Regions from separate parts of the Paraburkholderia largidicola genome, predicted to be linked through region 3. Evidence: riboswitches for the same ligand, from Rfam matches in the RefSeq annotation. Region 3 holds a riboswitch; each other region holds the start of a gene.
What was found. A riboswitch is a leader RNA that binds a small molecule or an ion and turns the genes downstream of it on or off. The one in region 3 is predicted to bind cobalamin.

Region 1: linked by a shared signal. The riboswitch ahead of cobW (cobalamin biosynthesis protein CobW) and the one ahead of PPGU16_RS12265 (TonB-dependent receptor domain-containing protein) in region 3 are both predicted to bind cobalamin.
Region 2: linked by a shared signal. The riboswitch ahead of cobG (precorrin-3B synthase) and the one ahead of PPGU16_RS12265 (TonB-dependent receptor domain-containing protein) in region 3 are both predicted to bind cobalamin.

What each region holds. Positions count from the first base shown of each region.
Region 1 covers NZ_AP023175.1:252,468-263,102, forward strand. Annotated here, with positions in the region: gene PPGU16_RS17860 (cobyrinic acid a,c-diamide synthase CobB) at 1-1,269, opposite strand, end outside; gene cobO (cob(I)yrinic acid a,c-diamide adenosyltransferase) at 1,273-1,875, opposite strand; gene PPGU16_RS17870 (cobalamin biosynthesis protein) at 1,872-2,291, opposite strand; gene cobA (uroporphyrinogen-III C-methyltransferase) at 2,288-3,025, opposite strand; cobalamin riboswitch at 3,179-3,442, opposite strand; gene PPGU16_RS17880 (hypothetical protein) at 3,730-4,311, shown strand; cobalamin riboswitch at 4,445-4,713, shown strand; gene cobW (cobalamin biosynthesis protein CobW) at 4,903-6,000, shown strand; gene cobN (cobaltochelatase subunit CobN) at 6,010-9,825, shown strand; gene PPGU16_RS17895 (magnesium chelatase ATPase subunit I) at 9,822-10,635, shown strand, end outside.
Region 2 covers NZ_AP023175.1:271,356-281,990, reverse strand. Annotated here, with positions in the region: gene PPGU16_RS17960 (sodium:solute symporter family protein) at 1-607, shown strand, start outside; gene cobM (precorrin-4 C(11)-methyltransferase) at 1,431-2,153, opposite strand; gene PPGU16_RS17950 (cobalt-precorrin-6A reductase) at 2,150-2,887, opposite strand; gene PPGU16_RS17945 (cobalt-precorrin-5B (C(1))-methyltransferase) at 2,884-3,981, opposite strand; gene cbiE (precorrin-6y C5,15-methyltransferase (decarboxylating) subunit CbiE) at 3,981-5,189, opposite strand; cobalamin riboswitch at 5,278-5,512, shown strand; gene cobG (precorrin-3B synthase) at 5,599-6,987, shown strand; gene PPGU16_RS17930 (precorrin-8X methylmutase) at 6,980-7,606, shown strand; gene PPGU16_RS17925 (precorrin-2 C(20)-methyltransferase) at 7,607-8,365, shown strand; gene cobJ (precorrin-3B C(17)-methyltransferase) at 8,353-10,092, shown strand; gene PPGU16_RS17915 (flagellar brake protein) at 10,255-10,635, shown strand, end outside.
Region 3 covers NZ_AP023174.1:2,750,573-2,761,207, forward strand. Annotated here, with positions in the region: gene cbiB (adenosylcobinamide-phosphate synthase CbiB) at 1-127, shown strand, start outside; gene cobD (threonine-phosphate decarboxylase CobD) at 131-1,132, shown strand; gene PPGU16_RS12235 (cobalamin-binding protein) at 1,138-2,049, shown strand; gene cobC (alpha-ribazole phosphatase) at 2,056-2,646, opposite strand; gene PPGU16_RS12245 (adenosylcobinamide-GDP ribazoletransferase) at 2,631-3,380, opposite strand; gene cobT (nicotinate-nucleotide--dimethylbenzimidazole phosphoribosyltransferase) at 3,453-4,505, opposite strand; gene PPGU16_RS12255 (ABC transporter ATP-binding protein) at 4,543-5,364, opposite strand; gene PPGU16_RS12260 (FecCD family ABC transporter permease) at 5,361-6,410, opposite strand; gene PPGU16_RS12265 (TonB-dependent receptor domain-containing protein) at 6,417-8,399, opposite strand; cobalamin riboswitch at 8,464-8,727, opposite strand; gene PPGU16_RS12270 (hypothetical protein) at 8,946-9,308, shown strand; gene PPGU16_RS12275 (cell division protein ZapA) at 9,305-9,622, shown strand; RNA gene ssrS (6S RNA) at 9,687-9,868, shown strand; gene PPGU16_RS12285 (EVE domain-containing protein) at 10,010-10,480, shown strand.

The sequences.
Region 1 (10,635 bases), on a different replicon from region 3:
GGCTGGATTGGACGGCCAGTAGCCGTGCATGTAAGTGGCGACGATCGAACCCCGGCGATAGACCGCTTCGCCGGGTGCGTCGGACTGGGCGCGCGTCGCATGGCCGACAGGGGCGAGCGGCGTGCTCACGCGCGAATAGTGGAACGTGTGGCCCGTCAGGATGTCGTGCACGCCGTCGTCCAGCTGCTGCATGCCGAGCGCCGTGAAGCGCGTCTGCATGGCCGCGCTGCCTGGCAGCAGGCCGAGCATCGGCGTGGTGGCGCCTTGCGTGTCGGTGACGCTGTCGAGCAGGTAAAGCATGCCGCCGCATTCCGCGACGATGGTTTTGCCATCTGCCGCATGCGCACGGATCGATGCCGCAGCGCGTGCGTTGGTGGCAAGCGCGCTGGCGTGCAACTCGGGATAGCCGCCGGGCAGATAGAGCGCGTTTGCATCGTCGGGAACGGCTTCGTCTGCGAGCGGCGAGAAATACGTGAGCCGCGCGCCGAGCGCTTCGAGCAGTTGCACGTTCGCCGGATAGATGAACGAGAACGCGGCGTCGCGCGCAATCGCGATGTGCATGCCGTCTAGCAATCGCGGCAAGGGCGCCGTCTCGGCGTCGTCTTCGAATGTGACGGCAGGCGGCAATTGCGCGAGCGCGGTCGACGCAAGCGCATCGGCCGCGCGATCGAGGCGCGCGTCGAGGTCGTCGATCTCCGCAGCTTGCAACAGGCCGAGATGACGGTCGGGCAATTCGATTGCATCGGTGCTCGACAGATGGCCGAGCATGGGCAGATCGTGCGGCAACGCTTCTTCGAGCATCTGTGCGTGCCGTGCCGAACCGACGCGATTCGCGAACACGCCGTGAAACGGCACGTCGCCGCGAAAGCGCGCGAGGCCGAATGCAATGGCTCCGAACGTCTGCGCCATTGCCTTTGCCGAAATCACGGCGGCGACGGGCACCTTGAACTTCGCGGCGAGGTCGGCGCTGCTCGGCGTGCCGTCGAACAGGCCCATCACGCCTTCGATCAGAATCAGATCCGCTTCGCGCGCGGCTTGCGCGAGCAATGCGCGGCACGCGCGTTCGCCGACCATCCACAGGTCGAGCGACAAAACAGGCGCGCCGCTCGCGCGCGCGAGAATCATCGGGTCCAGAAAATCCGGGCCCGTCTTGAACACGCGAACCTCACGCCCCATCCGCCGATGATGCCGCGCGAGCGCCGCCGTGACGGTGGTCTTGCCCTGACCCGACGCCGGCGCGCTGATGAAGAGAGCGGGGCACGCGGGCATCGCTCAGAACTCCACGCCGCGTTGCGCTTTCACATGCTGCTCGCGGTACGGATGCTTGACGATGCGCATCTCGGTGACGAGATCGGCGGCGTCGATCAACGCGTCGGGCGCATGGCGCCCCGTGATGACGACGTGCAGCATCTCCGGCCGCGCGTTCACGACAGCGAGGACTTCTTCGAGCGGAAGGTATTCGTACTTCAGCACGGTATTCAACTCGTCGAGAATCACCATCTGGTATTCGCCGCTTTCGATCATGCGGCGTGCCTCGTTCCAGCCCTTGCGCGCCGTCGCCATGTCGGCCTCGCGGTCCTGCGTGTTCCAGGTGTAGCCGTCGCCCATCGTGACGAAATCGCAATTCGCCTGCGCGCCGAGGAAGTCGCGCTCGGACGTATGCAGCGCGCCCTTGATGAACTGCACGACGCCGAGCTTCATGCCGTGGCCGAGCACGCGCACGGCCATGCCGAACGCCGCCGTCGACTTGCCCTTGCCCGTGCCGGTATTGACGATCAGCAGCCCCTTCTCGACGTTGGCCTGCGCCTGCTTCTTCTCGTGGCCTTCGCGGCGGCGCTGCGTCATGCGTGCATGCGATTCGGGATCGGTCTTCATCGATGTTCCTTGATTCTGGTTGTGTCGTTGGAATGAGGGTGTGCGGCAGCGCACGCGATGGCGACAGTCACGCCGTCTTGCGCCTGTTTGCGCACGAGCAGTTCGCCGCCTTGCGCGGCGAGCAGCGCGCACGGTTCGCAGACGCCGTCGATGCCGAGATGCGCGCGCACGTGCCGCGATGCGTCGATCGGTGTGTCGAGCGCGGCGATCGCTTCGCGCGTGAAGGTTCGTAACGGCAGCGCGTGCCGCGCGCAGAATGCGACGAGTCCCCGCTCGTCGGCTTTCGTATCGACCGAGGCAATCGCGATCAGCGCAGAAAACGGCAGCGCGCTGCCAAGTGCTCCACGCACGGCCGCTTCGATCTGTTCGGCCGATGCGCCGCGCCGGCAACCGATGCCTGCAATCAGCGCCGTCATGGCGCGAGCATCGCATCGACGGGTGCAGCCAGCGACGCGACGCCGCCGATCACGACGATCGACGGCGACCCGAGCTGCGCGTCCGCGACGCGTTGCACGAATTCGCTGAGCGTCGCGCGGACATGGCGCTGCTCGGGGCGCGTCGCCGATTCGATCGCGGCGCAAGGCGTGTCGGGCGGCATGCCGGCGTGCAGCAGCGCGTCGACGATTTCGTTGAGCCGCCGCATGCCCATGTAGATGACGAGCGTCATGTGCGTGGCGACGAGCGCGCGCCAGTCCGCTTCGTGTTCGCCCGCGCCGTGGCCGGTGACGAAGATCACACCCTGCGCGTGATCGCGATGCGTGACGGGAATGCCGATCGCAGCGGGCGCGGCGATGCCCGCCGTGATTCCGCTGATGATTTCGACGTGGATGCCCGCGGCCTGCAGTGCCTGTTGCTCTTCGCCGCCGCGGCCAAACACGAACGGGTCGCCGCCTTTGAGCCGCGCGACGCTGCGGCCCGCGCGCAGATGATCGAGCATCATCGCGACGATTTCGGGTTGGGGTGTGGATTGCTGGCCGCCGCGCTTGCCGACATGGACGACCTGCGCGTCTGCGCGCGCGAACTGCAGGACCTCGGGATTGACGAGATCGTCGACCAGCACGACGTCGGCCAGCGCGAGCGTGCGCGCGGCTTTGAGCGTCAGCAGTTCGACGTCGCCGGGGCCGGCGCCGATCAGCCAGGCGCGGCTCATGACGGGGAGAGCGCCGCTGCACGGGCGGGCGCGTGATTGTGACTGGTCATGCGATGTTGCGTGTGACGCGCGACGGCTGCCGTTGCTTGGGCTTGCGTCTCGCGTGGGCGCTGGTATCCGTTTCCCGCGGTTCCAGCGAATGGCGATCATGTTGTCGCCCCCTTGCGTCTGGCCGGTATCCGGGCTGACGGCTCATCGCGTTCGCCTTCCCACCTGCGGATGACAGGCAGTGGCCTTGAACGCACTGCGCGGAACATGCTTCGTTCCGCTCACCGTGTGACCGTTGCGGGGACAGCACAGGCTTGGCGCCTTCGCGTTTCGCGCGCGTTGCGGCTGCGATGGAGAGGCGCTTCCCTGTTTCCCGTTTAACCCCGCCAGCCGTCGAGCCTGCGGGGCACCAGATGCGCCAATACGATAGCACACCGGCTCCTGCAGGCGGGCGGCGCGGGGTTTTTCAACGCCCTTGCCCGATGGCGGTCCTCGCCATGTTTCGAGAAGTTCGAAAAGTATTTTCAAACCGTATTGGTGGCAAAGCCCAAGGGTGGTCCTTTATAGTGGCCGGAGGCGAAATGTCAGGTTTTTCCGGTTTGAAACATCGGATAACTAATGAAATTTCACCCCAATCGGTATCGACAAGTCTTGGTCGCCGATTTTGACTGCATCTGCCGGCTAACAGGCAGATTAACCCTAGGGAGAACATCAAAATGAAATTAGCAACGATCGCGTCGCTCATGCTGGCAGCCGCGCTGACGGCGACTTCGGCGCAGGCTGCGGACTCGCTCGCCAAGGCCGCGGATGCGCTCGTGGAAGCTGCGCCGCCCGTACACCTGAAGGCGCGCATCATCGCGATCGACGCAGGTGCTCGCACGGTCACCCTGAAGGGCGAAGACGGCATCGAGGTCACGATGCAGGTGGATGGAAAAATGGCTGGGTTCGACAAGCTTCGCGTGGGCGACAAGGTCGATGTGCTGTACAAGAACGCGCTGCTCGTCCAGGCCGAGAAGGTGGACCCCGCCGGCAAGGGCATCCGTGAGCGCGTCGATGCTCAGGTGACCCTGAAAGGTCCGGACGGCCGGGATGCGGTGCATCAGGTCGAAACGCTGTCCACTGTACAGAAGATCGACCCGGCCAAACGCCTGCTCACATTGCGCGGCGTCTACGAGACGCAGGTCATCAGAGTCACGCCGGATTTCGACCTGAAGAACCTGCACGTCGGCGACACGATCCACGCGGTTTTCGTATCGGCAACCGCTATCGACGTCACGCCGCAAGGCGCTGTGCACTGAGTTGCGCATTTCCGCGGCTGTCGCAGGGCGGCAGCGGGCGGACGTCCCCCTTAGCGAACCCCACGCAATCGAACGACGGCATACGGCGCGCCGTGTGCCGTCGTCTCTCCTTGACGCTACCTGCCGCGGGGCCTAAACTCGCACGCACTCTGGTGCTCGCGCGCGCTCTCTGCGCGCGCAGTTAAACGGGAAATAGCAGGCTGTGCGCACAGGCGCCGGTCAAACTATGCTGCTCCCCGCAACGGTAGGTGAAGGCATCGCGAAGACGATGCAGAGCCGGCCTCGCTGCATGTGCGTCCAATAGCGGCCCATGCAAACAATCCACTGCGCGAAAACGCTCGCGCGGGAAGGAGAGGCGGCGCTTTCATCAGCCCGGATACCGGCCCGAGAAAACGACGCCATGCTGCGGGGATGCGGCACTGCGTTCACGATTCCTCATGCGTTGCAATGCGGTTTCGCGCCCGTTTCGTCGGGCCGCGAAGCTCATGCGGCGCTGTTTTCGTCCCCGTGCATCATTTTGACCTCGTATCGCTTGCCGGATGGCGCGCGACTTCGAGGTCACTCGAACGCATTTCGCGCTACGGAGCCACCATGCAGACACAGATGCGCAAGATTCCGGTGACGATCGTCACGGGCTTTCTCGGCAGCGGCAAAACGACGTTGATGCGTCACATTCTTCAGCACGCGGGCGGTTTGCGCATCGCGGTGATCGTCAACGAGTTCGGCGAACTCGGCATCGACGGCGAGATCCTCAAGGGCTGCGGCATCGGTTGCGACGAAGACGGCAACGAGACGGAAGGCCAGCTGTACGAGCTTGCCAACGGTTGCCTGTGCTGCACCGTGCAGGAAGAGTTCTTCCCCGTGATGGAGCAACTGGTGGAGCGGCGCGCGCAGATCGATCACGTGCTGATCGAAACGTCGGGCCTCGCGCTGCCGAAGCCGCTCGTGCAGGCGTTCAACTGGCCGTCCATCAAGAACAGCTTCACCGTCGATGCCGTCGTGACGGTGGTCGACGGTCCGGCCGTTGCGAGCGGGCAATTCGCCGAAGACCCCGTCGCCGTCGACCAGTTGCGCAAGGCCGATCCGAATCTCGATCACGAATCGCCGCTGCATGAGCTTTTCGAAGACCAGCTGTCGGCCGCCGATCTCGTGATCCTCAACAAAACCGATCTGCTCGACGAAGCACAACAGTCGAGCGTCGAGGCCGTGATTCGCGAAGAGATTCCGCCGCAGGTCAAGGTGGTGCGCGCGCACATGGGCCAGCTCGATCTGCATGCGCTGCTCGGGCTCGAATCCGCATCGGAAGAAACGATCCATCTGCGTCACGATCATCACGGCTCCGCTGACGACCCCGACCACGCCGACCATCATCACGATGAATTCGACTCGGTCGTCGTGTCGGCGCGCGCTCCATCGCGTGAGGCGATGATCGCGGCGTTGCAGCGGGTGGTCGAAGGCCACACGATCTATCGCGTGAAAGGCTTTGCCGCGCTACAGGGCGCGCCGATGCGTCTCGTGATTCAGGGCGTGGGCGGGCGCTTCGACAGCTATTTCGACCGTCGCTGGCAGGCGGGCGAACTCGATGCGTCGCCACTGAGCCGCTTCGTGCTGATCGGCGCAGACCTCGATCAGCCCGTGCTGCAACGCGCGCTCGACGAAGCCTTGAGCGCTCAGGCGCAACAGGCATAGGGCGCCGCGATGCATCTGCTGCGCACCGTCCCAGGCGGTTTCGTCGACGATACGAAGGGCGTGATCCGTATCGACCAGAAGCCCGCCGACATCGTGATCCTCAGTTCCGCCGACACGACGCTGTCGCTGCTCGCGAGCGTCGTGCCGCGTCTGGGCGATGGCTTTCCGAGCGTGCGGCTCGCGAATGTCACGTATCTGCGGCAGCCGGCGTCGGTGGACTTCTATCTCGACGATGTGTTGCAGCATGCGCGCGTCGTCGTCGTCGATCATCTGGGCGGCGAAGCGTACTGGCCGTATGGGATCGAACAGGTCGTCGCGCTCGCGCAGCGCAAGCAGCAGACGCTCGCGATGTTTTCCGGCGACTTGCAGGAAGACCCCAATCTGCTCGCACGCAGCACGGCCGACGCGGACCTGTGTCATCAGTTGTGGCGTTATCTGCGCGAGGGCGGCGCGCAAAACGCGGAATCGTTCATGCGCTGCATTGCGTGGCGCGGGTTCGGCTGGGGCAAGGAGCCTGCACCGCCGACTCCGTTGCCGGCTGCTGCGCTGTATCACCCCGCGCGCGACATTGCCACGATTGAAGACTGGCAGGCGCGCTGGAAGCCCGATGCGCCTGTCGTCGCGATCCTGTTCTATAAGGCGCATCTGCAGGCGGCCAACACGGCCGTATTCGACGCGCTGATCGATGCGCTCGAAGCCCGTGGCATGAATCCGTTGCCCGTCGCGATCACATCGTTGAAAGATGCGATCAGCCGCGATGTCGTGCAGCAACTCGCCGCGCAGCATCGCATCGCGCTCGTGCTAAACACGACGGCATTCGCGGCTTCCGCGATCGACGATCCGGAACCGCTCGCGCTGGCGGGCGACGCGCCCGTGATGCAGGTCATCCTGAGCGGCGGCAATCGCGAAGACTGGGTGAACGACAATCACGGCCTCAATTCGCGCGACATCGCGATGCACGTCGCGCTGCCCGAAGTGGATGGCCGCATCATCACGCGCGCGATCAGTTTCAAGGGCCTCGCGTATCGCTGCCCCCATACGGAAGTGGACGTGGTCCGCTATCAGCCGGATCACGAGCGCGTTGCGTTTGTCGCGGAGTTGAGCGAGCGCTGGTGCAGATTGCGCATCAAGGCGAGTGCGGACAAGAAACTCGCGCTGATACTCGCGAACTATCCGATGAGCGAAGGGCGCATCGGCAATGGCGTGGGCCTCGATACGCCTGCGTCCGTGGTGAACATCCTGACGATGCTGCGCGACGAGGGCTATCGCGTCGACGACGTGCCCTCGAACGGCGATGCATTGATGGACGCGCTCACCCAAGGCGTGACCAACGATCCCGTCGTCCGAGATTTGCGCCCTGCGTTGCAAAGCCTTGCGTTGAGTGACTACATGACGCATTTCGCGCATCTGCCGCAATCGCTGCGCGACGCCTTGAATGCGAAGTGGGGCGCGCCGGAGCAAGATCCGACTTTGCGGCGCGGTCGTTTCATGATCGCGGGCTGGCGGTGCGGGCATGTGTTCATCGGCATTCAGCCGCCGCGTTCGCGCGAACAGAACGACTACGCGAGCTATCACGACGCCGAACTCGTGCCGCCGCATGCGTATCTCGCGTTCTATTTCTGGCTGCGTCATCAGTTCAATATCGATGCCGTCGTACATGTCGGCAAGCACGGCAATCTCGAATGGCTGCCGGGCAAGAGCGTCGCGCTGAGCGATGCATGCTGGCCCGACGCGATACTCGGGCCGCTGCCGCATCTGTATCCGTTCATCGTCAACGATCCGGGCGAGGGCAGCCAGGCGAAGCGGCGCACGCAGGCTGTGATCGTCGATCATCTGATGCCGCCGCTCACGCGCGCGGAAAACTATGGACCTTTGCAGGACCTCGAACGTCAGGTCGACGAATACTACGATGCATTGATGGTCGATCAGCGCCGGGCGAAGCTGCTGCGCCGGACCATTCTCGATACGATCGTCCGGCATCGGCTTCATGAAGAGTTGAGTCTCGGAGCGCCCGTTGATACCGATGCGGAGGACTCGTTGCTGACGCGCGTCGACGCATGGCTGTGCGAGTTGAAGGAAGCCCAGATCCGTGACGGTTTGCACACGTTCGGACAGTCGCCGGAAGGCACGCAGCGGCGCGACACGTTGCTCGCGCTCGGGCGCTTTCCAGTAGGCGACGGAAAGGGCGCGAAGGCTGGCGTTATCGATGCGCTGGCGCGCGATCTCGACGTCGATCGTATGTTCGATCCGTTGTCGGCGGACTGGTCGGCTGAGTGGAAGGGTCCGCGCCCTGCGTTGTTACAACAGGTCAGCGATGCACCATGGCGTCATAACGGCGATACGCGCGAACGGCTCGAACTGCTCGCGGCTTCCTTGCTCGACGAGATGTGCGGCATGTCGCCGGACGTCACGCCTGCCGCAATCGCAACCGCAACCGCAGATGAACTGCCACAAGCCGCGCGCGTGCTGGAACGCTTGCGCGACGATATTCTGCCGCGCCTCGACGCATGCGGACCGCACGAACTGATGCACCTGAAGCGCGGACTCGAAGGACGCTTCGTGCCACCCGGCCCGAGCGGTTCGCCGTCACGCGGACGTCCCGACGTGCTGCCTACGGGCCGCAACTTCTATTCCGTCGATACCCGCGCCATCCCGACACAAGCCGCGTGGTCGCTGGGACTTAAATCTGCGCAGACGCTGATCGAGCGTCACTTGCAGGAGCACGGCGACTATCCGCGTGCAATTGGTCTCTCCGTGTGGGGCACGGCGACGATGCGCACGGGTGGCGACGATATCGCGCAGGCGCTCGCGCTGCTCGGCGTGCGGCCGAAGTGGGCGCCGGGCAGTCATCGCGTGACGGACTTCGAGATCATGCCGATTGCAGCGTTCGATCGTCCCCGTATCGATGTCACGTTGCGTGTGTCCGGATTCTTCCGCGATGCGTTTGCGAACGTGATGCATCTGTTCGATGCGGCCGTGCAGGCCGTCGCCGAACTCGACGAGCCCGAGGACGTCAATCCCATCCGTGCGCGCGTGCTGCGGGAGCGCGATGCGTGGGTCGCGCGCGGCGTCGCGCCGGACGAAGCGCGCAGACGTGCAGGCTTTCGCGTGTTCAGCGCGCGTCCGGGCGCCTATGGCGCAGGTTTGCAGCAGATGATCGACACGCAGCAATGGCAGACGGACGCCGATCTCGCGGACGCGTATCTGTCGTGGGGCGGCTATGCGTACACGCAGAAAAGCGCTGGTGAAGAGGCGCGGGACGCATTCGGCACGCGGCTCGCCGCGATGGACGTGGTGTTGCAGAACCAGGACAACCGCGAGCACGACGTGCTCGATTCGAACGATTACTACCAGTTTCAAGGCGGCATGACGGCGGCCGTGCGGCATCTCGCGGGCAATCAGCCTCATGTATATCACGCCGATCACAGCAACCCGGACACACCGCGCGTTCGCACGCTGCATGAAGAGATCGCGCGCGTGATCCGTTCGCGCGTAGTAAATCCGAAGTGGCTGGATGGCGTGAAGCGTCACGGATACAAAGGCGCGGCGGAAATTGCGGCGACGGTCGACTATCTGTACGGCTATGACGCGACGGCGCGCGTGGTCGCCGATCATCAATACGCGCTCGTCGCCGATGCATATCTGAACGACGCCGATACGCGTGCGTTCATGCGCAAGCACAATCCGCATGCGCTACACGGCGTCTGCGAGCGGCTGCTCGAGGCGATGCAGCGCGGGCTATGGCAACAACCGGGCGACTATCGCGAGCAGGTCGAACAGCATCTGCTGGATAGCGAACAGCACATAGAAGGATCACGATCATGAGCGAAGCCAGCGCGCGGCGCGCGGCGTTTCCGTTTTCTGCGTTGATCGGCCAGGCGCCGCTGCAACAGGCGCTGTTGCTGGCGGCCGTCGATCCGGGCATCGGTGGCGTGCTGGTCAGCGGGCCGCGCGGCACGGCGAAATCGACGGCGGCGCGTGCGCTCGCCGAACTGCTGCCCGAAGGACAGTTCGTCACGCTGCCGCTCGGCGCGAGCGAAGACCGGCTGATCGGCACGCTCGATATCGAATCGGCGTTGCGCGATGCGTCGGTGCGCTTTTCTCCGGGGCTGCTGGCGAAGGCGCATCGCGGCGTGTTGTACGTCGATGAAGTGAACCTGTTGCCGGACGGGCTCGTCGATGCGCTGCTCGATGCAGCAGCGAGCGGCGTGAATACGGTCGAGCGCGATGGCGTGTCGCATACGCACGATGCGAGCTTCGTGCTGATCGGCACGATGAATCCGGAAGAGGGCGAACTGCGTCCGCAACTGACGGACCGCTTCGGCTTGATGGTCGAACTGCAGAACTGCTACGAACCGCAGATACGTCAGGCGATCGTCAAGGCGCGGCTGGCGTTCGATCTCGATCCTGCTGGCTTTTGCGCGGGATACGAGGCACAGCAGGATGCGCACGTCGTGAGGCTTCGCGATGCGCGTGCAGCGTTGGCGCGCCTTTCGTTCGACGATGAAGTGCACGCGCATGTCAGCGCGCTTTGCATTGCGGCCAGCGTGGACGGGATGCGTGCCGATCTCGTGATGCTGCGCGCGGCGCGTGCGCTGGCCGCGTTGGAACAGGCCGATGCGGTGACGGTTGTCC
Region 2 (10,635 bases), on a different replicon from region 3:
GCTGAAGGTGCCGGGACTCAAGGGCGGCGATATCGACTTATCGTTGTTCAAGCTGTCCCTGCAGACGTTCGATCCGTGGTTCGTCGGGGTGATTGGTGCAGCTGGCGTGCTGACGGCGCTGGTGCCCGGCTCGATGATTCTCACGACGGCTTCGACGCTGCTTGCCAATGATATTTATCGCGGGCTCGTGCAGCGGAATGCTTCTGATGAGACTGTTGCGAAGCTTGCTCGCGTGTTTGTTCCTGTTGTTGCGCTTGTTGCGGTTCTTTTTACGCTGCACGGCGGGGAGACCATCGTTGCGCTGCTTTTGATGGGGTATAGCTTTGTGACTCAACTGTTTCCTGCTGTTATTTGCAGTCTTGCGCCGCGGAATCGCGCGACCCGGCAAGGGGCTTTTTGCGGAATTCTGGCTGGCGTTGCCGTCGTTGCTGTGACCACTATCTTCAAGATGAGCGTCGGGCAGTTGATGCCGTTTTTGCCGGATGCGCTGAAGGACGTCAATATCGGGTTTGTTGCCCTGGCGGTGAATGTCGTTGTGTTTGTTGTGGTGAGTGCGGTTACGCAGACGCAGGCTCAAGGGGAGCAGTCTCGCGTGCAGACGAGGTAGGGGTTTGTTTTTTTTTGTTGCTGGCGGCGCCTTTTTGTTGTGGTTTGCCTGGGGCGGCGCTGGCGTCCGCGGTTTGCCTTCTCGCGGCGAGCGGTTTGGTTTTGGTTTGGTTTGGTTTGCCTGTGTTTGCGCTGGCATCCGCGATTTGTTATCTGGCTTCAGGCGTCGCCCCTGTGCGGGGCGGCACCTACTTTTCTTTGCCGCCGCAAAGAAAAGTAGGCAAAAGAAAGCGGCTCACACCGCCAGCCCATGTTCCTATCCACGGGCCCCCAACATCCCCATCCTTCACACGGCAACGTCTTGGCTGGTGCCTGTTGCCAACGCTTCGAATGAATGCCTCACCCGCTTCAAGCACCCGTACAACGGCCAGCGGCAGCGAATGGTATGTGCCGCCCAGGTGGCAAACTGTGTGTAGGTTGTCGCGTCGTTTAGGCTGGGCTCTTACAACGTGGAGCGCGTGCGCTATCGGTCCGGAGTGAGGCGTGTGAGGTACTGCGGCCTGCACACAGTTTGCCACCTGGGCGGCCGTGGACTGTCTGGCAAGGCTTGCTGTAGCGCGGGAGCGTGAAGCGGGTGAGGCGCTCATTTAGAGCGCTAGCAACGAACGTCGGTCACGTGGTTGCCGGTTGAAGCGTAAGACCCTGTGGGGGCCCTCAGGCAAATACAAGAACTGGCGGTGTGAGCCGCTTTCTTTTGCCTACTTTTCTTTGCGGCGGCAAAGAAAAGTAGGTGCCGCCCCGCACAGGGGCAACGCTTGAGGCACCAATAACAAATCGCGGATGCCAGCGCAAACACAAGCAAACCACCCCCAACAACCCCTCACTCACCTCGAGTACAAAGTCGAATCCGCAAACCCCTCCGCATCGAGCACATACCCAACAAGAATCAACGCGGTACGCTGAATATCAGTCACCTGCACCTTGGCGACAATATCAGCAAGCGTACCAACGACCTTCTCCTCATCCGGCCAACTAGCCCGATAAACCACGGCGACGGGACAGTCGCCCCCATAGTGAGGCATCAGCTCATCGACAATAGAAGCAATATGCCGCACCCCAAGATGAATCGCCATCGACGCCCGATGCCGCGCAAGATCGGCAAGTTGCTCGCCCTCCGGCATCGAAGTCTTCCGCGCATAGCGGGTAAGAATCACCGTCTGCGACACATCCGGCAACGTCAACTCGACACCAAGCGAGGCCGCGCAGGCCGCCGTCGCCGTCACGCCCGGCACGATCTCATACGGAATGTCAAGCGCCCGCAATCGACGAATCTGCTCTCCAATCGCGCCATACAACGACGGGTCACCCGAATGCACGCGCGCCACGTCCTGCCCTTTCGCATGCGCATCGGCGAGCAGCGCGACAATCGCATCCAGATCGAGCTCGGCCGTGTTCACCACCTTTTCAGCGACATTGCCGCTCAGCACGGCTTCGGGCACCAGCGAGCCAGCGTAAAGAATCACCGGGCACGTGCGCACCAGACGCTGCCCCTTCACCGTGATCAGTTCAGGATCACCCGGTCCCGCGCCGATAAAAAACACCGTCATTTCACAGCACTCCAATCTTCTTCGTTCAATGCGCGCAGCAGTTGCGCCGGACTGTCGAACTCGCGATCGACCTCGGGCAACGACGGACGCCGCATCATCACCACGGGCACCCTCAGTTCGCGCGCGACGTCGAGCTTCGCCTGCGTCGCCGCGCCTCCACTGTTCTTCGTCACCAGCACATCGATGTGGTTCAGTGCGAACAGCGCCCGCTCGCCGTCGATGTCGAACGGGCCGCGCGCGTCGATGATGCGCGCACGCTCGTTGCCCGGATGCGCGTCGAGACAGCGCACGATCCAATACTGATGCGCAGGTATCTCGTCGAGATGCGCGAGCGGCTCGCGGCCCGACGCGAACAGCACGCGCCGAAACGGCCGGATCGCATCGACCAACGCATCCCAGCCATCGACCATCCGCCAGTCGTCACCTGTCTGCGGCGTCCAGCCCGCGCGGCGCAGCGCCCAGCACGGCACCCCGGTCTCGCGGCATGCGGCCGCCGCATTCGCGCTCATTTGTGCGGCATACGGATGCGTCGCGTCGATCACGAGCGCAATGCCTTCGCTTTCGATAAACCGCGCAAGCCCTTCGCTGCCGCCAAAGCCGCCGACGCGCACTTCACACGCCAGCCCTTCCGGCACGCGCCCAAGCCCCGCGAGGCTATAGACATGCTTCGGCCCGAGTTGCCGCGCGATCTGCAATGCGTCGCCCGTACCACCGAGCAATAACACACGCGTCATCGTGCCACTCCGATGATGTTGCCCTGCCGGTCGATTGCGAACATCTCGACTTCGACCGACGCGGGCACGATTTCCCGCGCGACGTCGCGCGCGCGTGCACAGACGATATCGCCGAGCGGCACGCCTTGTTTGCGCGCCATCGCGAGCGCTTCCTGGCTCGTGTTCGCGCCGACGATGGCAGCCTGCAACGCGGCGTCGCTCGCGGCATGTTGCGCCGACCACGCAGCGAGCTGCGGCAAGTCGATGCTCGAATGGCGGCTGTGCAGATCGAGATGCCCCGCCGCGAGCTTGCTCAGCTTGCCGAAGCCGCCGCACATACTGAGCTTGTCGACGGGCGCGCGCTTCAGATGCTTGAGCACCGCGCCCGCGAAGTCGCCCATTTCGATCAGCGCGATATCGGGCAACTGGTAGTACGCGCGCATCGCGTCCTCGCTCGCATTGCCCGTGCACGCGGCGATATGCATGTAGCCGTTCGCGCGCGCCACGTCGATGCCCTGATGGATCGACGCGATATACGCCGAGCACGAGAACGGCCGCACGATGCCCGTCGTGCCGAGTATCGACAGACCGCCGATGATGCCCAGGCGCGGGTTCATCGTCTTCTGCGCCAGCGCCTCGCCGTTCTCCACGCCGACCGTCACTTCGAAGCCGCCCGCATAGCCATGCTCGGCCGCGAGTTCGGTCAGATGCGCGGTCATCATCTGCCGCGGCACCGGGTTGATGGCCGGCTCGCCGACGGGCAGCGTGAGGCCCGCGCGCGTCACCGTGCCGACGCCAGGCCCCGCATGAAAACGCACGCCGGGTTCATCGGCAAGGCGCACGCGCGCGAACACCACGGCGCCATGCGTGACGTCGGGATCGTCGCCCGCGTCCTTGATCGTGCCCGCTTCGGCTGAATGCACATCGTCGCGCAGGCGGCAGAATACGAGCTTCATCGGCACATGCTGGCCTTTTGGCAGCACGATTTCCGCGACATCGCTCGCAATGCCCGTCAGCAGCAGACGCGCCGCCGCCAGCGACGTCGCCGTCGCGCAGCTTCCCGTCGTGTAGCCACTGCGTAGCGGCGCGGGCTGTTCGGGCGTTTCGTCGCGCATCACGGTTTGCGGCTGTCGAGTAGCGTGATCGGCAGCGCGGAACGCCACGTCTCGAAGCCGCCGAGCGCCTGCGCTTCGGCGAGCGCGATACGCGTCAGCGTGCCGCCATGCTGCGCGCGCCACGCGACGAGCGCCGCCTCGCCTTCGAGCGTAACGGCGTTCGCAATCAGCCGTCCGCCCTGTTTCAGCGCGCGCCAGCAGGCATCGAGCACGCCATCCACCGTCACGCCGCCGCCGATGAAAACCGCGTCAGGCGCGGGCAGCCCTTGCAATGCGTCGGGCGCCTTGCCTGCGACCAGTTGCAGTCCCGGCACGCCGAGCGCATCGCGATTGTGCTCGATGAAACGCTGGCGCTCCGCATTCGCTTCGATCGCAATCGCGCGGCAGGTGGCGTGCGCGCGCATCCATTCGATACCGATCGATCCGCAGCCCGCGCCGACGTCCCACAGCAGTTCGCCGGGCGCGGGCGCGAGGCGTCCGAGCGTCAGCGCGCGCACGTCGCGCTTCGTCAACTGGCCGTCGTGGCGATAGGCGTCGTCGGGCAGGCCGGGCGTCAGCGCGAGCCTTGGCGCATCCGACGAGGCATCGCGCCGGCAATCGAGGGCAATCACGTTCAGCGTCGCCGTTTCGCCGATCGACCAGTCGTGCGCGCGAACGTCGATCAGGCGTTCGGACGCGTTGCCCAGATGCTCCATCACGATCATGCGCGTCGCGCCGAAGCCGCATTCGACGAGCCACGCAGCCACGGCGGCGGGCGTCGCGCCGTCCGCGCTCAGCACGAACACGCGCGCGCCATCGTGCAGATGCGTCTGCAACGCGGCAAGCGGCCGGCCAACCAGCGACACCGTCGCCACGTCCTGCAACGGCCAGCCAAGGCGCGCCGCCGCCAGCGACACCGACGACGGCGCGGGCAACACGCGCAATTCATCGGCGGGAACGTGGCGGGCGAGCGTCGCGCCGACGCCGTAGAACATCGGATCGCCGCTCGCCAGCACGCACACGGGCGTATCGCGGCGCGCGAGCACGGGCACGATGTCGAACGGATGCGGCCACGGCTCGCGCGCGGCGTTCAGGCACACGGGCAGCATCGCCAGATGCCGCTCGCCGCCATAGATCACCGATGCGTCGATCAGCGCGCGCCGCGCCGTTTTCCCCAAACCGGCAAAACCGTCATCGCCCATTCCCACCACGGTCAGCCACGCCGACATGCGTCCGTCCTCATCTGCTTGCTGTACTGAAAACGCTGCTGCGGGCCGTGTTTCAAGGCTGCGGCATCGTTGTGCTGTTCGAAAAAAGGCATAATACCCGTTCGCCGGTGCCTTTCGGGGCCTAAGAGGGAACACACATCACTGCGATGACCGTGACTGCCCCCGCAACTGTATGCAGCGAGTCCACGCCAATTTGCGCCACTGGTGATACCGGGAAGGCCGGTGTGGACGTTGACCCGCAGCGCTTTGCATGGGACCAGAGTAAGACGCTAAAGCGTCAACTCTGGTCGACACAGGAAACCTGCCGGCCAACAGTTCGTGCCAGCCAACATCGGGCGGGGTGTACCGATGCCGAGCCGCTCTCTTTCGAGACGCCCGGGCCGTCGCGCGACGCTTACCCGGTGATGTCTTGAGCCACGCTTTCCATTCGTCCGACGCTTCCGCCTTGCGCCCTTCGGCTTGTCCGGGGCTGCTGCGCATCGTGCCTGCGCTCGACGGCGGCATCTGCCGCGTGAAGCTGGCGGGCGGCGAGTTGAGCGCAATGCAGGCGCTGGCCATCGCCAATGTAATCGACGAACACGCGTCGGGGATCGTCGACATCACGAATCGCGCGAATCTGCAATTACGCGGCGTGAAGCGCGGCCATGAAGACGCGCTCGTTGCGGCGCTGCTCGACGCGGGCCTCGGTCCGCAGAACACCGGGCACGCCTTCGCCGACGACGTGCGCAACGTGATGACCAGCCCGGTTGCGGGCCGCGATGCTAACGCGTTATTCGACACAACCGTACTCACCCGCGATCTGCTCACGCTCCTGCAAAGCGACACGCGTTTCGCCGCGCTGTCGCCGAAATTCTCGCTGATGCTCGATGGCGGCGAGCGCCTGATGATGCTCGATCATCCGCACGACATCTGGTTTTCGGCGCTGCCGCATCCCGAGCGTTCGGACGTGTTGTTCGCGTTCGGCCTCGCGGGATGTCCGCCCGTTGTTGCGGAACATGAGAGCGCATTCGCCGCCGTCGCGGCTTCGGATCTTGCAACGTTCGCGCGCGCGCTCGTGCACACATTCCTGGACCTCGCCGCGCCGGACGATACCCGCATGCGCGACCTGCTCACCGCGCATTCCGCGCAAAGCATCGTCACGCACGCCGAACGCAAAAGCGGCGTACACGTGCTGCGCGACGCATCGATCCAACATTGGCGCCGCGAACCGGCTGATGCATCGCGAAGGCTCGGCGCGCATCGACAAAACGACGGCGAGCGCAGGCATGTCGGCGCCCAGCCCGCATTGGGCCGCATGACCAGCGCGACATTGCGCGGCCTCGCCGAACTCGCACGCGGCAATGAGCGCGCGACGCTGCGCATGACGCCATGGCAAAGCGTACTGCTCACCGACATCGACACAACGAACCTCGACGCCACATTGCACACGCTCGAAGCGCTCGGCCTCGCCACCACTGCTGACCATCCGCTGACCCGCGTGATTGCGTGCGCCGGCTCGACCGGCTGCGCGAAGAGCCACGCGGACACGAAAGCCGACGCACTGAAGCTCGCCGCTCACGTGCCCGACCCTACGCAAGTGCATCTCAGCGGTTGCCCGCGTTCATGCGCAGCCGCGCATCGCGCGCCCTACACCCTGCTCGCAGTGGCCGACGGCCATTACGACCTGTACCACACACACGACCCGCGCGATCCCAACGGCTTCGGCCGATGCATCGCGCGCGGTCTGACGATCGACGAAGCCGCGGACGTGCTGCAAGCGTCCGCCCTTCCCCCAACTGATGAGCCATTCGATGCTTGACTACATCCGCGACGGACAGGAAATTTATCGCCAGTCGTTCGCGACGATACGCGCGGAAGCCGACCTCTCGCGCATTCCCGCCGACCTCGAAAAGCTCGCCGTGCGCGTGATCCACGCGTGCGGAATGGTCGATATCGTCGGCGATCTGCGCTTTTCGGAGGGCGCGGGCCGCGCCGGGCGCCACGCGCTCGCCAACGGCGCGCCGATCCTCTGCGACGCACGCATGGTCGCCGAAGGCATCACGCGCGCGCGCCTGCCCGCCCGCAACGACGTGATCTGCACGCTGGCCGATCCATCCGTGCCTGCCCTCGCGCGCGAGATGAACAACACCCGCTCGGCAGCCGCGCTCGAATTGTGGCGGCCGCATCTGCAAGGCAGCGTCGTCGTGATCGGCAATGCGCCGACCTCGCTCTTTCATCTGCTCGACATGCTCGACGGCGGCGCGCCCCGCCCCGCGCTGATTCTCGGCTTCCCGGTCGGCTTCATCGGCGCGGCGGAATCGAAGGCGATGCTCGCCGCCGATAGCCGCGGCGTACCGTTCGTCGCCGTGCAAGGCCGGCGCGGCGGCAGCGCGATGGCGGCGGCCGCCGTGAACGCGCTCGCATCGGAGGACGAATAAATGAGCGGTCAGGCGAACAGCACGGGCGGGCGTCTCTTTGGGCTCGGCGTCGGCCCCGGCGACCCGGAACTGATCACGTTAAAAGCGCTGCGGCTCCTGAAGTCGGCGCACGTGGTTGCGTACTTCGTCGCGAAGGGCAAGAAAGGCAACGCGTTCTCGATCATCGAATCGCATCTGTCGAGCGAACAGGAACAGTTGCCGCTCGTCTACCCCGTGACGACGGAGGCGCTCGAGCCACCGCTGTCGTATGAAGCGATCATCGCCGACTTCTACGACACGGCCGCCGAAGTGGTCGCGAAGCACCTCGACGCTGGCCGCGACGTGGCCGTGATCTGTGAAGGCGATCCGTTCTTCTACGGCTCGTACATGTATCTGCACGACCGGCTCGCGAACCGGCTTGCGCCGCGCTTCGACGCCGAAGTGGTGCCCGGCGTGTGCTCGATGCTCGGCGGCGTCGCCGTGCTCGGCCAGCCGCTCGTGTATCGCAACCAGACGCTGTCGGTGCTGTCGGGTGTCCTGCCCGAAGATGAACTCAAACGGCGGCTGGCCGATGCCGATGCCGCCGTCGTGATGAAGCTCGGCCGCAATTTCGACAAGGTGCGCCGCGTACTTCATGAACTCGGTCTCGCGGACCGCGCGCTCTACGTCGAACGCGCAACGATGGCCAACCAGCGCATCGTGCCGCTCGCCGACGTCGATCCGATGGCGTCGCCCTACTTCTCCCTGCTCGTCGTGCCGGGGGAAAAATGGCAAGGATGACGACGCCGCCCGCCATCGTGATACTCGGCGTCGGCGCGCAGGCAACCGCGCGGCGCGTCCAGGCCCGCTACGAAGGCGCGCAGGTGCACGGGCTGCAAGGCCGCGTGACGGACGCGGACGTGAGCTTCAGCGAACTCGGCGTGCATCTGGGCGAGCTGTACGCAAGCGGCACGCCGATCGTCGCGCTGTGCGCGGCGGGCATCGTGATCCGCTGCCTTGCGCCGCTGCTCGCGAACAAGGGCATCGAGCCGCCCGTGCTGGCCGTCGCCGAAGATGGCAGCGCCGTCGTGCCGCTGCTTGGCGGGCTGTCGGGTGTCAACACGATGGCGCGCGAGATCGCCGCTGCGCTCGACGTGCCGCCCGCGATCACGACCAGCGGCGAACTGCGGTTCGGCGCGTGCGTGCTCAATCCACCCGACGGCTATACGCTCGCCAGCCTCGATCAGGGCAAGCGCTTCGTGTCCGATCTGCTCGCGGGCGAAGCAACGCGCATCGAGGGCGACGCGCCGTGGCTCGACGGCGTGCAACTGCCGCGCGCCGACGATGCGCAACGCGCGATCCGCGTCACACCGCTCGCGTGGAGTGGCGCAGCGGACGAACTGGTGATTCATCCGCGCAGCGTCGCAGTCGCAGTCGCAGTCGATGCAACGGCAACGGGCGATGGCCTGCATGAGCGCATCCTCGATGCAGCGCGCGCGCAGGGACTCGCCGCTACGTCGCTCGCGGTGCTGCTCGCGCCTTTGTCGCTGATGGGTAACCCCGCGCTTCAACGGGCTGCGACCGCGTTGCAAGTCGCCTTGCGCTACTCCGCCGAGCCAGGCGCACCCGGCCACGCGGTCGACATGCTCAACCAGACCCTGCGCGTTCCACACACGACGCTCGCGGCCGACACCAAAACGCCGATTGCTTTCGCCGTCGCCCATGCGCCGCTCGATCCCGCGACAGTCGGCCGTGCGCGCGGCAAGCTGAGCGTGATCGGCCTCGGACCCGGCGACGCGTCGCTGCTGGCGCCCGCCGCGCGCGCGGCGCTGGCGCAGGCCACCGACATCCTCGGCTACGAAACCTACGTCAAAATGGCTGGCCCGTTCCGCGCGGACCAGCGCGTGCACGGCACGGACAATCGCGAGGAAATGCAGCGCGCCCGCCATGCATTCGAGCTGGCGAGCGCAGGACGGCGCGTGGCGATGGTCTCATCAGGCGACCCGGGCGTGTTCGCGATGGCAGCCGCTGTGCTCGAAGCGCTCGACGACGCCCGCGACGAGCCGCAATGCGCCGCGTGGGCCGCCGTCGAACTGGAGATCGTGCCGGGCATCTCCGCCGCGCTGGCGACGGCCGCGCAGGCCGGCGCGCCGCTCGGCCACGATTTCTGCATGCTGTCGCTATCGGACAATCTGAAACCGTGGTCGATCATCGAAACCCGCTTGCGGCATGCCGCCGAAGCCGATCTGGTGATGGCGTTCTATAACCCGATTTCGCGCGCGCGCCCGTGGCAACTCGACAAGGCGCTCGATATCGTGCGCGCGTTTCGTGCGCCGAAAACGATCGTGGTACTCGGCCGCGATATTGGCCGGCCAGGCGCGACATTGAAAACAAAGACGCTATCAGAACTGAAATCCGCCGATGTCGATATGCGGACGATGGTGATAATCGGCTCGTCGACGACGCGCGTGTTCCGCCCCGCCGGAAGCGGCCAGGAATGGGCATATACGCCGCGTTGGTATGAATAACCGCCGATTTTAACGTTTGCTTCGCAATAAAAAAGACCCGCTATTGATAATGCATATCGCAAGCGAATGGCGAGTTGATGTAGTGCTAAAAAATAAAATTAAAGTTTTTTCAGCGGACGACGTATACAGCGGTTAACAACGACCAACGCTTTATCGACCATCATGCAAACCAGTGAAGACACCGTCGACGACGCCGCGAGCGCGCCCGTCGCTACGCGCCAGCTTTCACCCGACGCGGTGCCCGTCGGCGCACCGCTCGAGTTTCCGATCGTCGATAGCGATGGCGCTCTGTTGTTCGAGCGCGGCGCGGTCGTGATCGGCGCGGACGAGCATCGCTTTCTGTTCCAGCATTTCAGGCCGCATCGCGGCGATCTCGGCGACGCGAACGACGGCACGGCCGCCGCGCAAGGCGCAGCCAAACCCGGCGAAGCGGAAGCGCCGACGCTCAAGGAAATGCATCTGACGATCGGCGCGCTGATCGGCGTGCGCTCGCAGGTCGGCATGGGCGCGCCGATGCATCCGTCGCGCATCATCGGCTTTGCG
Region 3 (10,635 bases):
CGGCGCGGGTCACACGGCGAGCGCGCGGCATGTCGACGCGGCGCTGATACTGGTCGAGCGCAGCGTGATCCTGTGGCTCGCCATGTTCATCGCGCTCGCGCTGTTGAGCGTGCCGTTTCAGAGCTAGACGATGACGCAAACCATTCAGCACGGCGGCAATCTGCATGAAGCGGCGCGCCGCTATGCAATTCCTTACGACGCGTGGCTCGATCTGTCGACGGGCATCAATCCGCACGGCTATCCGGTGCCGCCCGTTCCCGCCGATGCGTGGCGGCGTCTGCCCGACAACGGCGACGGCTTCACCGAACGCGCGGCGCGCTACTACGGCGCACCGGACGCATCGCATGTGCTGCCTGTCGCGGGCAGTCAGGCGGCGATCCGCGCGCTGCCTCGTCTGCTGCGACACGGCACGGTCGGCATTGCGCCGCTGACGTATGGCGAATACGCGCCTGCGTTTGCACGCGCGGGACATCGCGTGACGACGCTCGACGTCACACGTTCGGCCTTGCCCGACGACATCACGCATGCCGTCGTCGTCAATCCGAACAATCCGACGGCCGAACATCTACGCGCCGCAACGCTGCTGCAATGGCATGAAACGCTGAGCGAACGCGGTGGCACGCTGATCATCGACGAAGCGTTCGCCGATGCGATGCCGGCCGGGTCGCTTGCTGCGCAGACGCATCGCGAAGCACTCGTCGTGCTGCGCTCGCCAGGCAAGTTCTTTGGTCTCGCGGGCGTGCGCGCGGGCTTCGTGCTGGCGTGCCCTTCACTGCTCGGATCGCTCGATGAAACGTTGGGCGCATGGACCGTCAGCGGCCCCGCGCGACACGCCGTCAGCGCCGCATTCGCCGATACGGCGTGGCAGCAGAACATGCGCGCGCAGCTTGCAGACGAAAGCGCGCGTCTCGTTGCACTGCTGTCGGCGCGCGGCTTCGTCGTGCATTCGACACCGCTCTTCGCGTGGATCGCCGATGCGCGCGCCGCGCAACTGCACGATGCGCTCGCGAGGCATGGCATCTGGACACGCTTCTTCGCCGAGCCGGCGAGCGTGCGCTTCGGCCTGCCTGCAACGGAAAGCGAGTGGGCCCGCTTTGAAACCTGCCTGCAGCAGGCGATGACGGCGCTATAAGAACGATGCGACTTTCCCGATCTCTTCGCGCACTGGCCGCAACCGGCGCGCTCGCCATTACGGCACACACGCACGCGGCCATCACCGTCGTCGACGACACGGGCGCGACCGTGACACTCGCGCAACCCGCGCAACGCGTGATCAGCCTCGCGCCGCACGTGACGGAAATGATTTACGCGGCGGGCGGCGGCGCGAAGCTCATCGGCGCGGTCGCCTACAGCGACTATCCGCCGGAAGCGAAACAGGTACCGCGTGTCGGCGACAACAAGTCACTCGACCTCGAACGCATCGTCGCGCTGAAGCCGGATCTGATCGTCGTATGGCGGCATGGCAATGCGCAGCGGCAAACCGATCGCCTGCGCGAACTGCACATTCCGCTTTACTTCAGCGAGCCGTATCGTCTCGACGATATCGCTGTATCACTAACGAAGCTCGGCACGCTGCTCGGCACCTCGTCATCCGCCGACGCAGCGGCACGTAACTATCGCGGCGAGATCGCACGGCTGCGCACGCGCTATTCGACGCAGCCGGCCGTCAGCGTGTTCTATCAGGTATGGGACGAGCCGTTGATGACGCTCAACGGCGAGCACATGATCAGCGATGTGATCGCGCTATGCGGTGGTCGCAACGTGTTCGCGAAGCTCGAACCGCTGGTGCCGACGGTATCGACGGAAGCGGTGCTGGCCGCCAATCCGGAAGCGATCGTCACGGCCGCGCCGGGCGCGACGCAACCCGACCGCCCGCTGCCGTCGCTCGACAAATGGAAAGCGTGGCCCGCCATGACGGCGGTGGCGCGCAACAACCTGTTTGCCATTGACGGCGATCTGATCAATCGCCCCGCACCGCGTCTCGCGCAAGGCGCGGCGCAACTATGCGACGACCTCGATATCGCGCGCTCGCGCCGCGCGGGTCACTGAGCAAGGTCACGCGTTCCAGCGCACGATCGACCATTGCTGGTTCGTATCGTCGCGGCGCAACCAGACGCAACCCGACATATCGATCGACCATGTCAGGCAGCGCTCGATGGGCAACCCGAGCACGGTCGCCGCAATCACGCGCATCACGCCCGCATGCGTGACGACGTAAGCGGGCGTCAATTCGCGCGTCTGCTGGAACACGTCGAACCATGCGCGCACGCGGCCCACGAACTGCTCGACACTTTCGCCGCCATGCGCGCGGGCGCCTTCGAAATCCTGGGCCCACGCATCGAGCAACGCGCGATCGATATCGTCCCAGCGCTGCAGTTCCCACGTGCCGAAGTCCATTTCCTTCAGACTGTCGTCGATGCTATAGGCGCAACCGAAGTTAGCGGCGAGCGCAGTCGCGACCGTCGCGCAGCGAGTGAGCGGACTCGACAGCAGCACGCGTGGCGCGGGCACCTGCAAGGTCGCGAGACGCACGGCGACGGCCGCCGCCGACGCCTCCGGCGCATCGGCGAGCGCGACGTCGCTCTGGCCGTAGCACACGCCCTCTTCTACGGAAACAGCCGGATGGCGGATCAGAACGATATCCATGCGAGTCCCACCAGGTAGATGGCCAGTTCGAAGATCTGTTGCGCAAAGCCAAGGCAATCGCCCGTATATCCGCCGATGCGTCTGACGAAATAGCGGCCCAGCATGAAGCGCAACACGATGAGCACGAGCAGCGCGACACAACCGGCACGCCACTGCGGCCAGAAGAGCCACGGCATACCTAGAACGATAGCGCAGCCAAAAGCATTGCGTGACATGCGCTGTGCAACCGGCTTGGCCTTGCCTTCCGCGCGCACGTAGTCGAGCGTCACGAGATAGCTGATCGCGCAGGCGCGGCTCGCCGCATGCGCCGCAATCATCAGCCAAGCCGCGTAGAGCGGCGGCAAGGCGGCGAGCGTTTGCCACTTCAATGCCAGCGCGACCATCAGCGCAATCGCACCGAATGCGCCGATGCGCGAGTCATGCATGATGCGCAGCGTATCGTCGCGGGTATAGGCGCCGCCGAACGCATCGACGCAATCGGCCAGCCCGTCTTCATGGAATGCACCTGTGATGAGCAGCGTCGTTGCCATCGACAGCAACACCGCGACGCCCGGCGGAAAGATGCGCAACGCAGCCATGTATACGATTGCGCCCGCTGCGCCGACCAGCGCGCCGATCAATGGAAAGTAGCGCGCCGCCGCGTTCAGATAATGCGGTTCGTAGCCGACCCAGCGCGGCACGGGCACGCGCGTGAAGTAGCCGAGCGCGGTGAAGAAATAACGCAGCTCATTCATAGCTGATTCGACGCATTTTTCTCACCACGGTTCTTTCGCCTAGCACGCATGAATTGATGCACGCGTCGCGCATCATGCATCGCGTTGCGCGACGCCAGCCGATTCGAAGCTGGCCATCTCGTTGACGAAAGCAACGGCTGCGCGCAGCAAAGGCATAGCAAGCGCCGCGCCCGTTCCCTCGCCGAGACGCAGATCGAGTGCGAGCAGCGGCACCGCGCCGAAGTGATCGAGCATGCGCCGGTGCCCCGCTTCGTTCGATGCATGCGCGAACACGCAGTATTCGCGCACGGCAGGCGCGAACGCGTCGGCCACCAGCAGCGCGGACGTCGCGATGAAGCCGTCGACGACGATCGTCATGCGTGCCTCTGCCGCTGCGAGATACGCGCCCGCCATCATCGCGATCTCGAAGCCGCCGAAGGTTGCGAGCACATCGAGCGGATCGTCCGATGCCGGGTGATACGCGAGCGCCGCAGCCAGCACGTTGCGCTTCTTCACGAGGCCGGCATTGTCGAGACCCGTGCCGCGCCCGACGCAATCGTCGACAGGCACGCCGCACAGCCGGCTCATCAAACAAGCCGACGACGACGTGTTCGCAATGCCCATCTCACCAAAGCCGATCACGTTGGTGCCGAGCGCCGCGTGATGACGAACCCGGTCCGCGCCCGCGCGCATTGCCGCAAGTGCTTCGTCGCGCGTCATCGCAGGCTCTTGCGCGAAGTTGCGCGTACCGCGGCCAATGGGGATATCGACGAGCTTCTTGTGCGGCGCGAACTCGTGCGCGACGCCTGCATTCACCACTTCGAGTTCGAGTCCCGCGACGCGGCTGAACGCGTTGATCGCGGCGCCGCCCGCGAGAAAGTTGAGCACCATCTGCGCCGTCACCGCTTGCGGATACGGACTCACGCCTGCGTTCGCGATGCCGTGATCGGCCGCGAAGACGATCATTGCGGGACGCGTGATGGCAGGCCGTGTGCTGCGCTGGATCATGCCCATCTGGCGTGCGAGCGCTTCGAGCTGGCCGAGGCTGCCGGGCGGCTTGGTCTTCAGGTCGATGATGCGTTGCAGCTCGGCGCGCAAGGTCTGTTCGAGCGGCTCGACGATGGGCAGGGAAGGCGTAGTGGTCATGTTCGTGTTTGCTTGAAGAGTTCGGTTCAATGCGTGTTCAGTTGCGAGACGTTGCGCGCAGCGCAGGAATCAACGCTTCATCGCCGCCGTCGCGGATCAGTACGAGCGGATAGCCGAACGCGCGGCTGGCCAGCTCGGGCGTCAGCACGTCGCGCGAGGGTCCCGCATGGGCGACGCCGTTGCCTTCGAGCAGCAGCGCGTGCGTCGCGAAACGCCGCGCGAGATTCAGATCGTGGCACGAGAACATCACTGTACGCCCGGCGCCGCGCGCCCATCCACTCAACGCTTCGAGGCAATCGATCTGATGATGCAGATCCAGATGCGCGAGCGGCTCGTCGAGCAGCAACAGCGGCGTGTCCTGGCACAGCACGGCCGCGAGCGCGACGCGCTGCCGCTCGCCGCCCGATAGCGACAGCACGTCGCGCGCAGCGAAATCCGCCAGACCGAGCGCGTCGAGTGCTGCATGCGCGGCCGCGCGATCTTCTTCGCGCTCCCAGCCCCAGCCGGCCAGATGCGGGAAGCGGTTCAGCAGCACGATGTCGAGTACGCTCGCGCTGAATGCATCGTGCGAGGTTTGCGGCATCAATGCACGGCGCTGCGCGAGGCGCGCGAGCGGCCATGCGTTCACATGCATGCCGTCAAGTTCAATGTGGCCTTTCGCTGGACGCATGAGACCGGCGAGCGTCGAGATGAGCGTGGTCTTGCCCGCGCCGTTCGGCCCGGCAATGCACCAGACTTCGCCCGGATAGAACGTGTGCGTGAAGTCATCGAGCAAGGTGCGCGAGCCGGCGCGCAAGGTCAGTTGATCCGCGTGCAGCGTGGCAGCAGCGCTTTTGTGCGCGCTTGTGCGTGCGTTCATGCGCGCCTCCGCCTGAGCAGCATCCACAGGAATACGGGCACGCCGATCAACGCGGTAATCACGCCGACAGGCAACTGCGCTGGCGCGATCACCGTACGCGCGATCAGATCGGCGCCCATCACGGCAACCCCGCCACCGAGCGCCGCTGCCGGCAGCAGCATCCGCTGATCGTTGCCGAATGCGAGACGCAGCATGTGCGGCACGACGAGCCCGACGAAGCCGATCGTGCCGCCCGTCGTCACGGCAGCAGCAGCGGCAAGCGACGCGACCAGGTAGACGCGCAACCGCGCGCGCATCACCGGCACGCCGAGCGCTTGCGCCGCGGCATCGCCGCGCAACAGCACGTTGAGTTGCGGCGCGATGGGGACGATTGCGAGCACGGCGATGCACAACGCAGCGAGCGCGAGCCACGGCGTGCCGCCGCCGTTCAGATCGCCTGTCAGCCAGAACAGCATGCCGCGCAGGCGGCTGTCGGGCGCGATCGTCAATAACAGTGTGATGACGGCGCCCCACCCCGCTGCGATCACCGCGCCCGTCAGCAGCAGACGCGGCGAGGCGTCCTGCGGCTCGCCGCGCCACAGCGCGCCGCGTGCGAGACCGAGCACCAGCAGAATCGACACGAATGCGCCGGCGAACGCCGATGCATCGACGATCCACCACGCGCAGCCCGCGATCATCGCGACCAGCGCAAAGCTCGCCGCACCGCCCGACACGCCGAGCACATACGGTTCGGCAAGCGGATTGCGCAACAGCACCTGAAGCAACGCGCCAGCGAGCGCTAGCAACGCCCCGCAACCGAAGCCGGCGAGCGCGCGCGGCAGGCGCAGTGTGCGCACGATCTGCACGGCGAGATCGGACGATGCGTCAGCCGACGGCAGCAATGCGTCGAATACGCGCGTCGGCGCGACGCTCACGCTCCCGAGCGCAAGCGACGCCACGAAGACCGCGAGCGCCGCGACGGCGAGCGCCGTCCAGATGGCGAGCGCGCGCTTCGCGCTCATGCCTCGCGCGATGTGGATCGGCTGACGTTGCACGAGGCCGTTCATCGCGCGTTATTGCTGCTGCCAGCCGACGGTGATGTAGGCGCCACGCCTTGGCGTGTTATACGTGTAGGCGAGTTCATAGTCCTTGTCGAAGAGATTCTGGATTTGCGCGGCCACGTACCACGCCTTCGTGACGTTGTAGCGCGCCGACAGGTTCACGATGCCATAACCGCCAAGCGCCGTGCCGCTGTCGTCACGCTCGCCGCTCACGAGCCATTCGCCGCCCACCCGCCAGTTGCCGATATTACGGTTCGCCGCGAACGAAGCGAAATGCCGCGCGCGACGATTCAGATCGGTATGCGTGTCTTCATCGACGGGATTCTGGAACGTCACGGCCGCGCGCACGTCGGTCTTGCCGACATGGCCCTGCCACGATCCTTCGATGCCCTGCACTTTCGCATGCCCCACGTTCTCCGCCACGAAGATCCCAGGCGTGGTCTGCACATAGTCGATCAGGTTCGTGTAGCGCGTCTGGAATGCCGTGAGCTTCATCAGGCCGAGCGCATCGGACGCGTACTGCAACGCGGCTTCGACGGAATGGCTGTGCTCCGGCTGGATCAGCGGATTGCCGCTATACGGGTAGTACAGATCGTTGAAGCTCGGCGCGCGAAACGCATCGGACCAGCTTGCAGTCACCTTCCAGTGCTCGTTGAAGTCGTAGCCATAGCCCAGATAGTAACTGTTGGCTCCGCCGAAATCCGAGTACTGGTCGCGTCGCAGGTTCGCCTGGATCTGGCTGTTGCCGAAGCGCCCCGTATAGCCCGCAAACACCGAGTTCACGTGACGATCGGGCGCGCTGTACTGGTTCGAGTCGAGCGTCTGGTCGAGATGCTCGTAGCCCAGTTGCAGCTTTTGATCGCGCGCAAACGTGAAATCGTTTTGCCACGTGTACTGCCGGTTGTCCGAATCGTAGCGATACAGATAGTCGCCATTGAGCGACGTGTTGCTGCGATCGTTACCCGTCGCGACGACGAAGCGTGTCGTCCACCCGTCGGTGAGCTTGCCGTTCGCGAACGCCGAGGCTGTCTGCACCTTGCTGTGCAGGTTGTTGAGATCGGTGGGCAGGCCGAAGGGATTGTCGAAGCTGTCGTTGCCGTTCGACTGGAAGTAGCGCAGACCGATGTCCCACTGGTCGTTGAGCTTGTGACGCAGCGACGCGCTCACGCTCTCGTTGAAGTAGCCGTTGGCGTTCGGATTGACGGGCGCGAGCGCCGGGTCGATCGACGAGAAACCGTCCGTCTTCGCACGCGCGAGCGTGACGCTGAAGGTCGTGCGGCCGTCCTTGTCGAGCGCGCCGTCGACGCCCGCCGCCTGGCGCTGCGTGTGATAGCTGCCGTACTCGACGTCGAAGTGAAAACGCGGCGGATGGTTGCCGCCATCCTTCGTGAACACCTGCACCACGCCGCCGATCGCACCCGATCCATACAGCGCCGACACGTTGCCGTTGACCACTTCGACGTGATCGATCTGATCGAGCGGAATCTGCTCGAGTTGCGCGTTGCCCTGGCTCACCGAATCGACGCGCACGCCGTCGATCAGCACGAGCGATTGCGTCGCCGACGCGCCGCGCAAAAACAGACTCGAGGTCGCGCCCGGCCCGCCGTTGCGCACGACCTGCGCGCCGGGCGCGAACTGCAGCAGCCCCGGCAAGTCGCGCGCGCTGTTGTCCGCGATGTCCTGCGCGTCGAACAGCGTGGTCTGCGGAATCGCGTCGGCGAGTCGCTGCGCGCGGCGGTCCGCCGTGACGACGATGGGCGACAAAGTCGTGGGGATTGTCTTTGACGAAGTATCGGTCGGGCCATTGTCCGATCGATCCGTGGATGTGGCGGATGGGTTCGCCTCGTCGGCTGGCTGCGCACTTGCAGCGAACGGGACTGCAGCGAAGGCGATGACGGCAAGCGCGGCAAGCGGCGCGCGCCTGACATGCGGACACAGCAAACGCGGAAACACCGGACGCGAAAACGCCGGGTGGACAAACACGGAGGTGAGCATCGAAAGAGTCCTGTGGGCCTGTGCGCGGCCCGCTCCTCGTGGGCCGATGCCTGTACAAGGAGCGATACGCTCCTTGCCTCCGGCCGGTATCCGGGCTGACGACTGGCCGACCCGCCTTCCCACGCATCATGCGCAGTGGCGCTTCGCACGGCATCGGCTCTCATGGATGGCTCGACGCGTGCATGGGTCGACCTGCAGGAACTGCGGTCGTTGTACCGTTGCGAGGACAGCGCAGGTTGGCTCGTCCGGGCGGACTTCGCTCCCTGCTTCCCGTTTAACTGCGCGCGGCGCGATACCGCGCGCGGGCACCAGAGTGCCGCAAGTGTAGAAGTGGCGCACACACGCGTCAAGAACGCGAGGCATCGCATCGACTTCGATGACGGACTGTTAAAAAAGTCCCTGTTTTAAGGGTGAAAATGTGTGAATCGCGACGAGACACCTGGATAATGCGGCGTTAAAGCGCTACTGTTACGTCTCGAAACGAGACAAATGCCCGAGCGTGCGACATTCCGCGCTAGAATGCCATGTCTTTAGAGGACGCAGCACATGCTCACCGAACTCGAAACACTGTCACAGAACATCGGCCGGCTGATCGAGATCAGCCAGCGCTATAACGAAGCGCGCCTCGCACTCGAAGAACAGCTCGCACAAGCGCGCGCCGAATGCGAAGCCACCCGCGTAGAACTCGAACAGACTCGCGAAGAACGCGCCGCGTTGCAAGCGGAGCGCGATGCGCTGTCCGCGAAGATCGACGATGCCCAGGTACGTCTGAACGCCATCCTCGAGAAGTTGCCGCGCGCTCGCGGTCATGAGCCCGACAATCAACTCGATCTCCTCGCGCCCGAGCAGCAGGCGCAGGCCAATCACGACGCGAACAACGACGCGACCCGCCACGGAGAAAACGCATGACCACGAAGCAGATCGAAGTGTCGATCCTCGGCCAGCCCTATCGTCTCGCCTGCTCGCCGGAAACGGAAGCGGCGCTGCTCGAAGCGGTGGCGCGTGTCGACGCCGAGATGTCGAAGATCCGCGCCAACAGCAACGTGCGCGGTCAGGATCGTATCGCCGTGATGGCGGCATTGTCGCTGGCATCGGAACTGCTTAGGCTGCAAGCCAGCGTGCGACACGGAGAATCATTTCCCGCCGAAGAAATCCGGCGTACAATGCACCAGATGAATGAGCAGCTGGGCACTGTGATCCAACAGTACGGCAGCGTGCAGTAAAGAAAATTCTGGTGGGCTTGATTGGTTTGCGGTCGGGCCCATGTTGTAGAGCAAACGTTTTAAAGCTTCCCTGCCTGGTTCGCCAAGGTCATATATTCCTTGAACCAATGCTATGTGCACGGTTGCGGAAATTTGTAGCACGGGTGTGCGCGTCACTCTGTCTGATGTACCCGAAGTGCTGCTAACTGCGACCAATTCTGAACCTCAGGTTCAGGATGCCGGCCTAGCGGCTAAGGCGGGGACCTATACGAACGGCATCGGACTTTGTCCGATGCCGTTTTTCTTTGTGCGTGCGCTTTGCGGCCTGATGGCACGCGGCATGTTGCAAGACGTTTGAACCCGACTGTTCGACGAAGACTTCCTTCTATCTCACGTTCAATCCGACTCATGCGCTACTGGCTGATGAAGTCCGAACCGGACGAAGCGAGCATCGACGATCTCGCGAATGCCCCGCAACGCACGCTGCCCTGGACGGGCGTGCGCAATTACCAGGCGCGCAACTTCATGCGCGACATCATGAAGATCGGCGACGGCGTGTTGTTCTATCACTCCAGTTGCCCTGAGCCGGGCATTGCGGGCATCGCCGAAGTGTCGTCGACGCCCTACCCAGACCCGACCCAGTTCGATGCGAAGAGCCCGTACTACGACGAGAAGTCGTCGCAGGAAACGCCGCGCTGGACGCTCATCGATGTCGTGTTCAAGAAGAAGATCAAACTGATCCCGCTCGCCGCGTTGCGCGAGCATCCCGAGCTTGCCGACATGCGCGTGCTCGCGAAGGGCAACCGCCTGTCGATCACGCCCGTGACGGAGGCTGAATGGGCGTTCATCACGAAGCAGCTTGCGAAGCGTGCTGCGTGAGTACGCGAGTGCGTGCGTGATGAATACGCGAGTCCGCGTGACATTCGAGTATTCACTCGGGAACCAGACGACCCTTTCAGAAGCCTAACCGCCTCGCAAGCGTCATGCCACGCGCGCCGCGCCATTGCGCCTGGCGCCGTGGACCTCGACGCATG